DNA from 2 places in the Paenibacillus sp. plas6 genome. Region 2 is predicted to be linked to the other one. Evidence: a T-box and tRNA genes for the amino acid it is inferred to sense, from the RefSeq annotation. Region 2 holds a T-box; the other holds one or more tRNA genes.
The links. A T-box is a leader RNA that pairs with one kind of tRNA and senses whether it is charged. The one in region 2 lies ahead of leuS (leucine--tRNA ligase), so its partner is inferred to be a tRNA-Leu.

Region 1: it has a tRNA-Leu gene. The T-box ahead of leuS (leucine--tRNA ligase) is inferred to sense a tRNA for this amino acid. The anticodon was not compared.

The regions. Positions count from the first base shown of each region.
Region 1 is NZ_CM170151.1:2,488,213-2,494,030, forward strand. It holds rRNA gene AC2TDL_RS11215 (23S ribosomal RNA) at 1-1,468, shown strand, start outside; tRNA gene AC2TDL_RS11220 (tRNA-Asn) at 1,559-1,634, shown strand; tRNA gene AC2TDL_RS11225 (tRNA-Thr) at 1,638-1,713, shown strand; tRNA gene AC2TDL_RS11230 (tRNA-Glu) at 1,746-1,820, shown strand; tRNA gene AC2TDL_RS11235 (tRNA-Val) at 1,886-1,961, shown strand; tRNA gene AC2TDL_RS11240 (tRNA-Gln) at 1,972-2,046, shown strand; tRNA gene AC2TDL_RS11245 (tRNA-Lys) at 2,059-2,134, shown strand; tRNA gene AC2TDL_RS11250 (tRNA-Leu) at 2,141-2,223, shown strand; gene AC2TDL_RS11255 (PadR family transcriptional regulator) at 2,370-2,891, shown strand; gene AC2TDL_RS11260 (ABC transporter permease) at 3,061-4,179, shown strand; gene AC2TDL_RS11265 (ABC transporter ATP-binding protein) at 4,292-4,873, shown strand; gene AC2TDL_RS11270 (heme oxygenase) at 4,917-5,231, shown strand; partial or broken gene AC2TDL_RS11275 (IS1182 family transposase) at 5,479-5,818, shown strand, end outside.
Region 2 is NZ_CM170151.1:299,870-305,687, reverse strand. It holds gene AC2TDL_RS01495 (DEAD/DEAH box helicase) at 1-1,032, opposite strand, end outside; gene AC2TDL_RS01490 (hypothetical protein) at 1,171-1,482, shown strand; gene AC2TDL_RS01485 (hypothetical protein) at 1,605-1,970, shown strand; T-box leader at 2,064-2,291, shown strand; gene leuS (leucine--tRNA ligase) at 2,353-4,794, shown strand; gene comER (late competence protein ComER) at 4,831-5,676, opposite strand; gene AC2TDL_RS01470 (ComEA family DNA-binding protein) at 5,782-5,818, shown strand, end outside.

The DNA of each region.
Region 1 (5,818 bases), 2.2 Mb from region 2:
TGTTTGAGCGAAGGGGTGACGCAGAAGGATAGTGACGCGGACTGATGGATGTCCGTCCAAGCAGTGAGGCTGGTGAGTAGGCAAATCCGCTCATCGAAAGGCTGGGCTGTGATGGGGAGCGAAAATTGCAGTAGCGAAGGTCATGAGTTCAGGCTGCCAAGAAAAGCCTCTAGTGAGACGAAGGTGCCCGTACCGCAAACCGACACAGGTAGGCGAGCAGAGCATGCTAAGGCGCGCGGAAGAACTCTCGTTAAGGAACTCGGCAAAATGACCCCGTAACTTCGGGAGAAGGGGTGCCCCGGTAGGGTGAATAGCCCGAGGGGGCCGCAGTGAAAAGGCCCAATCGACTGTTTAGCAAAAACACAGGTCTGTGCAAAGTCGTAAGACGACGTATACGGGCTGACGCCTGCCCGGTGCTGGAAGGTTAAGGGGAATGGTTAGGCGTAAGCCGAAGCTATGAACCGAAGCCCCAGTAAACGGCGGCCGTAACTATAACGGTCCTAAGGTAGCGAAATTCCTTGTCAGGTAAATTCTGACCCGCACGAATGGCGTAACGAATTGGGCGCTGTCTCAACGAGAGATCCGGTGAAATTTTAATACCTGTGAAGATGCAGGTTACCCGCGACAAGACGGAAAGACCCCATGGAGCTTTACTGCAGCTTGATATTGGACTTTGGTACGATCTGTACAGGATAGGTGGGAGCCTAGGAAGCATGAGCGCCAGCTTGTGTGGAGGCGCCGTTGGGATACCACCCTGATCGTATCGGAGTTCTAACCTGTCGCCCTGAATCGGGCGAAGGGACCGTGTCAGGTGGGCAGTTTGACTGGGGCGGTCGCCTCCTAAAGCGTAACGGAGGCGCCCAAAGGTTCCCTCAGAATGGTTGGAAATCATTCGAAGAGTGTAAAGGCAGAAGGGAGCTTGACTGCGAGACCCACAAGTCGAGCAGGGACGAAAGTCGGGCTTAGTGATCCGGTGGTACCGAATGGAAGGGCCATCGCTCAACGGATAAAAGCTACCCTGGGGATAACAGGCTTATCTCCCCCAAGAGTCCACATCGACGGGGAGGTTTGGCACCTCGATGTCGGCTCATCGCATCCTGGGGCTGAAGTAGGTCCCAAGGGTTGGGCTGTTCGCCCATTAAAGCGGTACGCGAGCTGGGTTCAGAACGTCGTGAGACAGTTCGGTCCCTATCTGTCGCGGGCGTAGGAAATTTGAGAGGAGCTGTCCTTAGTACGAGAGGACCGGGATGGACGTACCGCTGGTGTACCAGTTGTTTCGCCAGAAGCACCGCTGGGTAGCCAAGTACGGAAGGGATAAGCGCTGAAAGCATCTAAGCGTGAAGCCCCCCTCAAGATGAGATTTCCCAAGTAGTAAGACCCCTTGAAGACGACGAGGTAGATAGGCTGGGGGTGGAAGTGCAGCAATGCATGGAGCTGACCAGTACTAATCGGTCGAGGGCTTATCCTAAATGATTCGTAAGATGAGAAACTTTCTATCCAGTTTTGAGGGTGCAAGCCTTCAGGCAGCTACTTAAGCTGTTTGTGAGCGATAAAATGTTCCCTGATAGCTCAGTCGGTAGAGCACTCGACTGTTAATCGAGTTGTCACAGGTTCGAGTCCTGTTCGGGGAGCCATTTGCTCTCATAGCTCAGTCGGTAGAGTGCATCCATGGTAAGGATGAGGTCACCGGTTCGATCCCGGTTGAGAGCTCCATTTTCCTCATGGTTGGACAAGCTAGATAATATGGCCCGTTGGTCAAGGGGTTAAGACACCTCCCTTTCACGGAGGTAACAGGGGTTCGAATCCCCTACGGGTCACCAATTTTAATTAAGCACTACTGAAAAGCTTTAATAAATGTTGTTTTTTTGGATAAACTATCCCTTACGGAGGATTAGCTCAGCTGGGAGAGCATCTGCCTTACAAGCAGAGGGTCGGCGGTTCGATCCCGTCATCCTCCACCATTATAAATATTGGGGATTAGCCAAGCGGTAAGGCAACGGACTTTGACTCCGTCATTCCAAGGTTCGAATCCTTGATCCCCAGCCATTTTCTCTTTGAGAGCCATTAGCTCAGTTGGTAGAGCACCTGACTTTTAATCAGGGTGTCGAAGGTTCGAGTCCTTCATGGCTCACCATTTTGTGCGCGTGTGGCGGAATTGGCAGACGCACTAGACTTAGGATCTAGCGGGCGACCGTGGGGGTTCAAGTCCCTCCACGCGCACCATTTATAAAATTAACTCCACCAGAGAAATCTGGTGGTTTTTTTGTAATTATAGAGTAATATGCAGTGAAATATTGCAGGATGAACGTTGACGTTTTTTTTTTATTTAAGAGAAAATAGGTTAAGCGCAAGGAAAGGAGCTGAGCAGTTTGAAACAACGATCATTAATATTGCTTGGGCTATTAATGCGCCAGCGTCAGCATGGGTATCAAATAAATGATTTTATAGAGAAAAATCTAAGCTCCATTACCGATATGAAAAAACCAACTGCTTATGCAACTTTAGATAAGCTTAATGCGAATGGTTATATTGACATAGAACATGAGCAAGAGGGCAACCGTCCACCTCGTAAAGTTTATGCGATTAATGATAAAGGTAGAGCTTACTTCTTCGAATTGCTTATGGACAACTTAACAGAGTCTGAGACATATCACTATAAAGGTGATGTGGGACTAATGTTTATTGACTTTTTATCACAAGAGCAAGCGCTAAAGTCTCTTACTCTGCGTCTAGAAAAAAATAAAAAAATGATTGAGCAGTATACTAATGTTCCTCAGCATGTTACCACACAAGGGGTTAATTTAGTCATACGACATAAGCTGATCATGCTTCAGGCAGAAATTCAATTTCTTGAGGAAGCGTTACAACAATTAGGTAAGAAACATTTATAAGAGTCTTTTCATAAAACGAAAGGGCTCTTTTTTTGCTTTTATGGAAAATTTCATTGTTTTGTCACTCTTGTGTATAAATCCGTCAAATTTGACTAATCATAATTGAAATGAAACAGATTATAGTCTATACTTGAATAGTCAAATCTGACTATATAAAGAGTGAACAAAATTGTATTTAGCATTGAAAGAGCTACAGCATGGCAAATCGAGATTTGTTATGATTGCGGTTATCACAATTTTAATTTCATGGCTAGTATTTATTTTATCTGGTCTAGGTAACGGCTTATCAACTTTAGCAGCAGCTACAATGAAAAACGTTGATGCCAATTATGTAATGTTTGAGGAAGGCTCACGTTCATCGATGAGTCGTTCAGTTATTAGTGAAGATTTAATAACAGAGCTATTAAAGCAACCAAATGTGGAAGATGCATCTGCAATGGGACAATTAACGGCTACTATTGTTAGAAATGTTGACGATGAGGTTTTAAAAACTGATATAACTATTATCGCAGTACAGCCAGGCAGCTTTTTAGAGCCTGAAATAGTAGAAGGCAAGCCGCTTGACGCTAACGATAATATGGGCGTCATCGTAAATGATACTTTAAAGGATGAAGGTTTTGCAATCGGAGATACAATTTCCATTGAAGGATCTGTAGAGCAGTTTACAATTGTTGGTTTTGTACGTAATGAAACTTACAACCATATGCCAGCAGTTTTTGCAACGATGGAAAAGTGGAGAACAGCAGCTTTTGCAGCTCCAGGCTCAGATCACAATGTTTCAAATCCAGTTAATGCGATAATGTTGCAAGGTAAAGATATTGATCCAGAGCAAATTCAAGCTAATTTTAAGGGTGTTGAGGTAGTAACTAAGGGAGCAGCCGTAAGAGGTATGCCAGGTTATATTGAAGAAAGCGGAACGATAACAATGATGTTAGTATTTTTGCTTGTAATTTCCGCTTGTATCTTAGCAGTATTTTTCTATGTATTAACGTTGCAAAAAACAAATCAACTAGGTGTTATGAAAGCACTAGGTGCTAGTCAATCATTCTTAAGCAAAATGATTGTATCGCAAGTATTTTTACTTTCATTGGTAAGCATTGTTATCGGTATAATCATTACTTATTTAACTGCTATGGTGTTCCCAGCTGGTATGCCATTTGATTTAGATACTAAATTAGTCATTATTTATGGACTAGCCTTGCTAATTATATGTACCCTAAGTTCCGTTTTATCAATTCGCAGAATGAAAAAGATCGATCCGCTTATTGCGATTGGGAGGGTTGAATAATGTCTATTCTAACATTCACACAAGTATCTAAAACCTATTTACAAGGGGAACAAACTGTTACAGCGTTAAAAACGTTGACTTTTCATTAAACAAAGGTGAATTCGTAGCTGTAATCGGTCCTTCTGGTTCAGGGAAAAGTACATTTTTATCTATAGCAGGAGCATTGCTTCAGCCAAGCTCAGGAAGCGTCGTTATCAATGGCAAAGCTATTGATAAGCTAAATGCTAAGCAGCTTACTGAAATTCGTTTAGATGAAATCGGCTTTATTTTTCAATCGAGCAACCTGATCCCTTTCTTAAATACTACAGATCAACTGCTAGCTGTTAAACGAATGAAGGGAAAAGTAAGTGCTGCAGATGTTGAGCGAGCAAAAGAAATTTTAACTAAACTTGGATTAGGCAATAAATTAAAATCATATCCAGAGCAACTTTCTGGTGGTGAAAAACAGCGTACTGCTATTGCGCGAGCATTTATGAATGATCCTTCTGTATTACTTGCCGATGAGCCAACTGCTAGCCTTGATACTGCCCGTGCACATGAGGTTGTACAGCTAATTGCACAAGAAGTTAAAGATCGGCAAAAGGCTGCGATTATGGTTACACATGATGAGCGTTTGCTTTCATATTGTGATAAGATTTATCGTATAGAAGACGGAATATTAATGCAGCAAAAGGAAAAAGTTTTATCACATTAATCGTTTGCTCCATTAAATTTACTTTGCATTAAGGAGTGTTGTTATGATTATCGTAACAAATCGAATTAAATTAAAACCAGGATTTGCAGAGAAAATGGCTCCTAGATTTACTGCTCCAAGTCCATTGCATGATTTAGAAGGGTTCCATAAGGTAGAGGTGCTTGTAACCGAGCATGAAGACTATGAAATTATGGATGTAAATATGTACTGGGAAAACTACGAGCAATTCGAAGCATGGAGAAATAGTGATCTGTTCAAACAAGCACATGCTAATCAAGGACCTCCAAACGGAGATAGTCCTATTCTCGGCAGTGAGATTATTAAATATAAGGTAGCGGCAACAACGGAATCTAATTAACATCCCAAAAATAAAGAAAATAATCTGTAGAGCATATTGATATTGACGCAGTTGTCAATTTCATGTATGTTATATAGGTATTTATTAGCAATATTCGAGCCTGGGACAAAACCCAGCTAAATGAAAGAAAACTCCTGGTGCTCTACAAAGTAGAATGCCAGGAGTTCATTTTTTACATACAAAAGGAACACTTTCTGTTAAAATTTAAGTATCTCACCCCAAAAATTTCAAAAGAAAGGTGTTCCTTATGTTTAAAGATTATAACATGAATCAATTAGTTTTGCCTCTAAATTTAGAAGTTAAATTAGATAAACATGATATCGCATTTGCCATTCATCATTTGGTCGAAAGTATTCCAGATGAAGCGTTTCGTTCGTTTGTTCGTCGTGACGGTTGTCCAGCCTATCATCCGCGCATGATGCTCAAGATCATTCTATGCGGCTACACTCAATCTGCCTTTTCTGGTCGTAAAATTGAAGCTCTTACGAAAGACAGTATTCGGATGATGTGGTTAGCTCAAGGCTATGAACCTTGCTACCGTACGATTAATCGTTTCCGTGTTCATCCTGTGATGAAAGACTTACTCC
Region 2 (5,818 bases):
AAAAGTTATCGCATAGCCAGATTGACCAGCTCTCCCAGTTCGACCTATTCTGTGAATATAGCTTTCTGCGTCAAGCGGTATATCGTAATTATACACATGTGATACACCTTCGACATCTAGTCCGCGCGCGGCAACATCGGTTGCAACAAGAATTTGTAATTTCAAATCACGAAATTTACGCATAACTTGTTCGCGCTTAGCCTGTGTAAGATCACCGTGGAGCTCGTCCGCATTAAAGCCAGACTCCTGCAACGCTTCTGTAAGCTTGCTGGCACGAAGCTTTGTGCGGCAAAAGATAACTGCCAAGAAAGGATTTTGTGTTTGCAGCAAATGGATTAAATCAGACTGTTTATTGCGATCTGTCGTTTCAACAACATGCTGTTTAATATTATTTAAGGTTACTTGCTCAGATTGAATATCCACTTGTTGCGGTTTATTCATATATTGCTTGGCAAGCTGACGAATGGCATCCGGCATCGTTGCTGAAAAAAGCATCGTTTGACGAGCTTTAGGAGTTTGCATTAATACAGTTTCCACGTCAGGTAAAAAGCCCATATGCAGCATTTGATCAGCTTCGTCTAATACGAGCATAGAGATTTTACCGATATTTATCGTGCCACGACGTAAATGATCAAGCAGTCTTCCTGGCGTTGCGACTACAATGTGCGGAGATTTTTGCAGCTTTTTAATTTGCGCTGCAACATCTTGACCGCCATAGCAGGCAAGCACGGAAGCGCCGACAACATTGTTCAATTTTTTAAGCTCGCTCGTAATTTGAATAGCAAGCTCGCGAGTTGGAGTTAAAATCAACGCCTGTATTTGATCTTTTTGCGGATTTAACTTCATCAACATAGGTAATGTAAAGGCAAGTGTTTTACCAGTACCTGTTTGCGCCTTAGCAATCATATCGGTACCAGTCAGCAGCTTAGGAATAGCTGCCGATTGTACAGGAGTCGGTTTAGTGATTCCATTAAGTTTAAGTTGTTGAGCAAGCTGCTCGCTTACTCCTAATGCTATAAATGAATTTGTCATTGCTATTATTCCTCTTTTCTTTCTGTCTGTTGCTAGTATACCAGTTGTAACCAATAAGTGCATCAACTGCTTTCATATGTTATGCTTAAGTATCAAGAACATTATAATGCAATTAGCTTTAGGTTTGGAGGGATCGTAATCGCATTTGGAATTACTAGAGCTGAATTAGCAGCTTGGAAGTCGGCTGTAGAGAAAGGTGAAATCGCTTATTTAACACATTATTGGCAGGATAAACGCTTTCCAAACTATAATACAGTTACAAAGGTAGGCTGCAGCGATTTACGTAAATTAACTTTATGGTGTGAGCAATTTCAATTGGATCCAAAGTATATTCATTATCGAGACCGCTATCCGCATTTTGACTTACTTGGACCTTATCAATATGAGGTGTTACAGAAGCTTGGACTTTATGATCATATCGAACGTTTTCGGATATATAAGAGAGTGTAAAAGGAGAGAAGGTAATGCAGGTAATTTGATGAAAGTGTGGTGGAAATATGAATTGCCAAGTATGGAGAATTGTCATAACTGCAATTTTTTCATGTGCATTGGGCGTAAATTACACCCTCTATATGTGGTTAGATTTTGATGTGTTAGGAATAACGAATGGGATGCTGTCATCAGCCTTGCAGGCTTGGGGTTATACCGTTTTGCTGCTAGGAGTGTTATTACTTATAACACTTATATTGTCAAAAGTGATATATATAAAGATTATAGATAAACAGCTAGAAATTGTAATGCTGCTCCTTTTCGTACTGCAGCTTCCAATGATTAGCTTATGGTTTATGACACTGTTTATGCAGGGGCGTGCCGCTCTATTTGGCGTTATTCTTCATCATCTTTTATTAGGATTTGCGATCTATAGCTTTTGGAAACATCAATCTTACACAAAACAACAAACGACTCAGCAAGTAAATAACTTTACGATTGAACAGTAATATGAAAGTTCATTGTTGCTTGCTTACCAGTTAGTCAGCGGAGCTTGACTTGACACTGAACGATCTGCTTTATATAATCAATATTAATATGAATGTAATGTGATGAAAAGGAATAGTATGTTTGATGTCAAGCTTCAGAGAGCCGGCGGCAGGTGAAAGTCGGTGCTTGTGCAAGCAGAACTCGCCTTGGAGCAGTGTATGTAAAGCAATTGCAAAATACACCGTATGTCTGCGATAAAGACGATATGAGTGAGTAGTACATAAAGAATATGGCTACTAACTAGGGTGGTACCACGTGAGAAACTTCCTCTCGTCCCTAGCGTTAATCCGCTAGGACGAGAGGTTTTTTGTTATGAAGCTAATATCATTAGGAGGAAATACTATGAGTCAGGAACAAGTACGCCATGGGTACAATCCGCAAAAGATTGAACCGAAGTGGCAAAAATATTGGGAAGAAAACAAAACATTTAAAACGTTAGATGATGATAGCAAACCTAAATTCTATGCTCTGGACATGTTCCCTTATCCATCAGGAGCAGGATTGCATGTAGGACATCCTGAGGGCTACACTGCAACTGATATTATTTCTCGTTTCAAACGTATGCAAGGCTATGATGTATTGCATCCAATGGGGTGGGATGCTTTTGGTTTGCCTGCTGAACAGCATGCGTTAAATACAGGTGAGCATCCAAGAGATATTACTGTTAAAAACATTAACAATTTCCGTCGTCAAATTAAGTCGTTAGGCTTCTCCTACGATTGGGATCGTGAAATTAGTACAACTGATCCTGATTATTATAAATGGACACAATGGATTTTTATCCAGCTTTATAAAAAAGGTCTCGCGTATGTTGATGAAGTACCGGTTAACTGGTGTCCAGCGCTAGGCACAGTACTAGCAAATGAAGAAGTTATTGATGGTAAAAGTGAACGCGGCGGTCACCCGGTAATTCGTAAGCCAATGCGTCAATGGGTGCTAAAAATTACTGAATATGCTGAACGTTTACTTGAAGACCTAGAAGAACTGGATTGGTCTGAAAGCATTAAAGAAATGCAACGTAACTGGATCGGTAAATCAACTGGTGCCGAAGTGACATTTAAAATTGATGGACACGACGATACATTAGTAGTATTTACAACTCGTCCAGACACATTATTTGGTTCCACTTACTGCGTGTTAGCGCCTGAGCATAGCCTTGTAGAGAAAATTACAACCCCTGAACAAAAAGCAGCTGTAGAAGCATACAAAGATGCAGCAGCACGTAAAAGTGATTTAGAGCGTACTGACTTAGCAAAAGAGAAAACAGGTGTATTTACAGGTGCATATGCAATTAATCCTGTTAACGGTGCGAAGCTGCCGATTTGGATTGCAGATTATGTACTAGCAGGCTACGGAACAGGTGCGATTATGGCTGTACCGGGTCATGATACACGTGACTATGAATTTGCCAAACAGTTTAATTTACCAATAATCGAGGTTGTTTCTGGCGGTAATCTTGATGAGGAAGCTTATACAGGGGACGGTCCGCACGTAAACTCTGATTTCTTAAATGGATTGAACAATGGGGACGCGATTGCAGCGATGATTAAACATCTTGAAACTATCGGTGCAGGTAAAGCGAAAGTTACTTACCGCTTGCGCGACTGGTTGTTCTCTCGTCAACGTTATTGGGGTGAGCCAATTCCGATTCTTCATCTGGAAGACGGTACAATGAAAACTGTTCCAGAAGCTCAATTGCCATTGCTTCTTCCTGATGTTGATGCAATTACACCTTCTGGTACTGGTGAGTCTCCGCTTGCCAATGTTGAGGATTGGGTAAACACAGTCGATCCAGAAACAGGCATGAAGGCTCGCCGTGAAACAAATACAATGCCGCAATGGGCTGGTAGCTGCTGGTACTACTTGCGCTACATTGATCCGAAAAATAGTGAGCAAATTTGTTCACCAGAATTGCAAAAGAAATGGCTTCCAGTAGACTTATACATCGGTGGAGCAGAGCATGCGGTACTTCACTTGCTATATGCTCGTTTCTGGCATAAAGTACTTTATGATCTTGGCGTTGTCGATACGAAAGAGCCATTCCAAAAGCTAGTTAACCAAGGTATGATTCTTGGTACAAATAATGAAAAAATGTCTAAATCACGCGGTAATGTAATTAACCCAGACGATATCGTTAATGAGTTTGGTGCTGACACATTACGTCTATATGAAATGTTTATGGGTCCTCTTGAAGCTACGAAGCCTTGGAGCACAAATGGTGTTGAAGGTTCTTATCGCTTCTTGGCGCGCGTTTGGCGTCTATATGTTGGTGAGGACGGTAAGTTGAATGAACGTATTACTGATACTGATCAAGCTAGTGAAGCATTTATGCGCACATGGCATCGTTCGGTTAAGAAAATTACAGATGATATTGAAAACTTACGCTTCAACACTGCTATTAGCCAAATGATGATTTTCGTCAATGAAGCATATAAGGCTGAAGTTCTGCCACGTAAGGCAATGGAGGACTTCGTGAAGATGCTTTCACCAATCGCTCCGCATATTGCTGAGGAGCTTTGGGAAATGCTTGGCCACAACAATACAATTACGTATGAACCTTGGCCTACTTACGATGAGGCTTGGACAGTTGATGCAGAGGTAGAAATTGTTGTTCAAGTAAATGGTAAAATCGTAGATCGAATTTCCATTGCTGCAGATTTGGATGAAGCTGCAATGGAAGCTAAAGCGAAAGAAAGTGCGAAGGTGGCTGAGCTAATCGCTGGCAAAACAGTTCGCAAAGTTATTGCAGTAAAAGGTAAGCTTGTCAATATCGTTGCTAACTAATCATAGCTGGAAAAACGCGAGCAGTACAATAATTTGCTATTGCTCGCGTATCTCCGCTTTATCTTGGTTAAAGGTAGCCTCTACTTTTTCAACATCCTCGTAATATTTCCGATGCGTTGTTTCAATTAACTTCTCAAATACTCCATTTGTTTCTTGACGCAGCATTGAAAGTGCTTGTTCTGTTATCCCGCCTGGTACTGCAACTCGTTTTTGAACATCCTCTGTTGTTAAACCACCCTCTGTTAACAATAATCCTGTTCCAAGCAGCATATTGCCGGCAATTAACATTGCTTCAGGGCGAGCTATACCTGTTTTTACTACCGCGGCATCAATAAATTGCTGAAGCAATAGGGCAAAAAAGGCAGGACCACAGCTCGATATATCGGAAACAATTCTTGTAAAGCTCTCCTCGATTTTGATTGGCTCACCGATATAAGCAAGCAATTTCTCAAGCATCACTTTATGTTCCTCATCAATTTTTTCACCATATATGCATAGCGTTGCTCCACTCCACATTTTATTAGTAATACTTGGAATGATTTTAGCAATATGACAATTAAGCTCCCGTTCCAATTGAGCGAGCAAAACAGGACTAGTTATTGAAACAACTATTTGATTAGCTGTTACGATATCTTTAATTTCAGCAATTACATTTGCAAACTCATGAGGCTTAATACATAAAAAGACAATGTCAGAGCCATGTACAGCCTCACAATTCGTTTGCACTGCATTTAAGCCGGGAAACTGAATAGCAAGCCTTTCCGCTTTAGCGAAGGTCCGATTGCTTACCTTTATTTGATGTGGCTCTACTGCCTCTGCTAATATGAATGCTTCAATCAATAGGCTCCCCATACTTCCTGCTCCGATAAATCCAATTTGCATCATGATCCCTCCTGTTTGGAAAGTTGAAAGCACTATTCATACCTATCGTATTCCAGATTGCTTGTATCATATGTCAATTTGATGAGAAGAAAAGAGGTTTTTAGTATGAATTGGCAACAGAAGAAGGTTGATGCCATGCAGA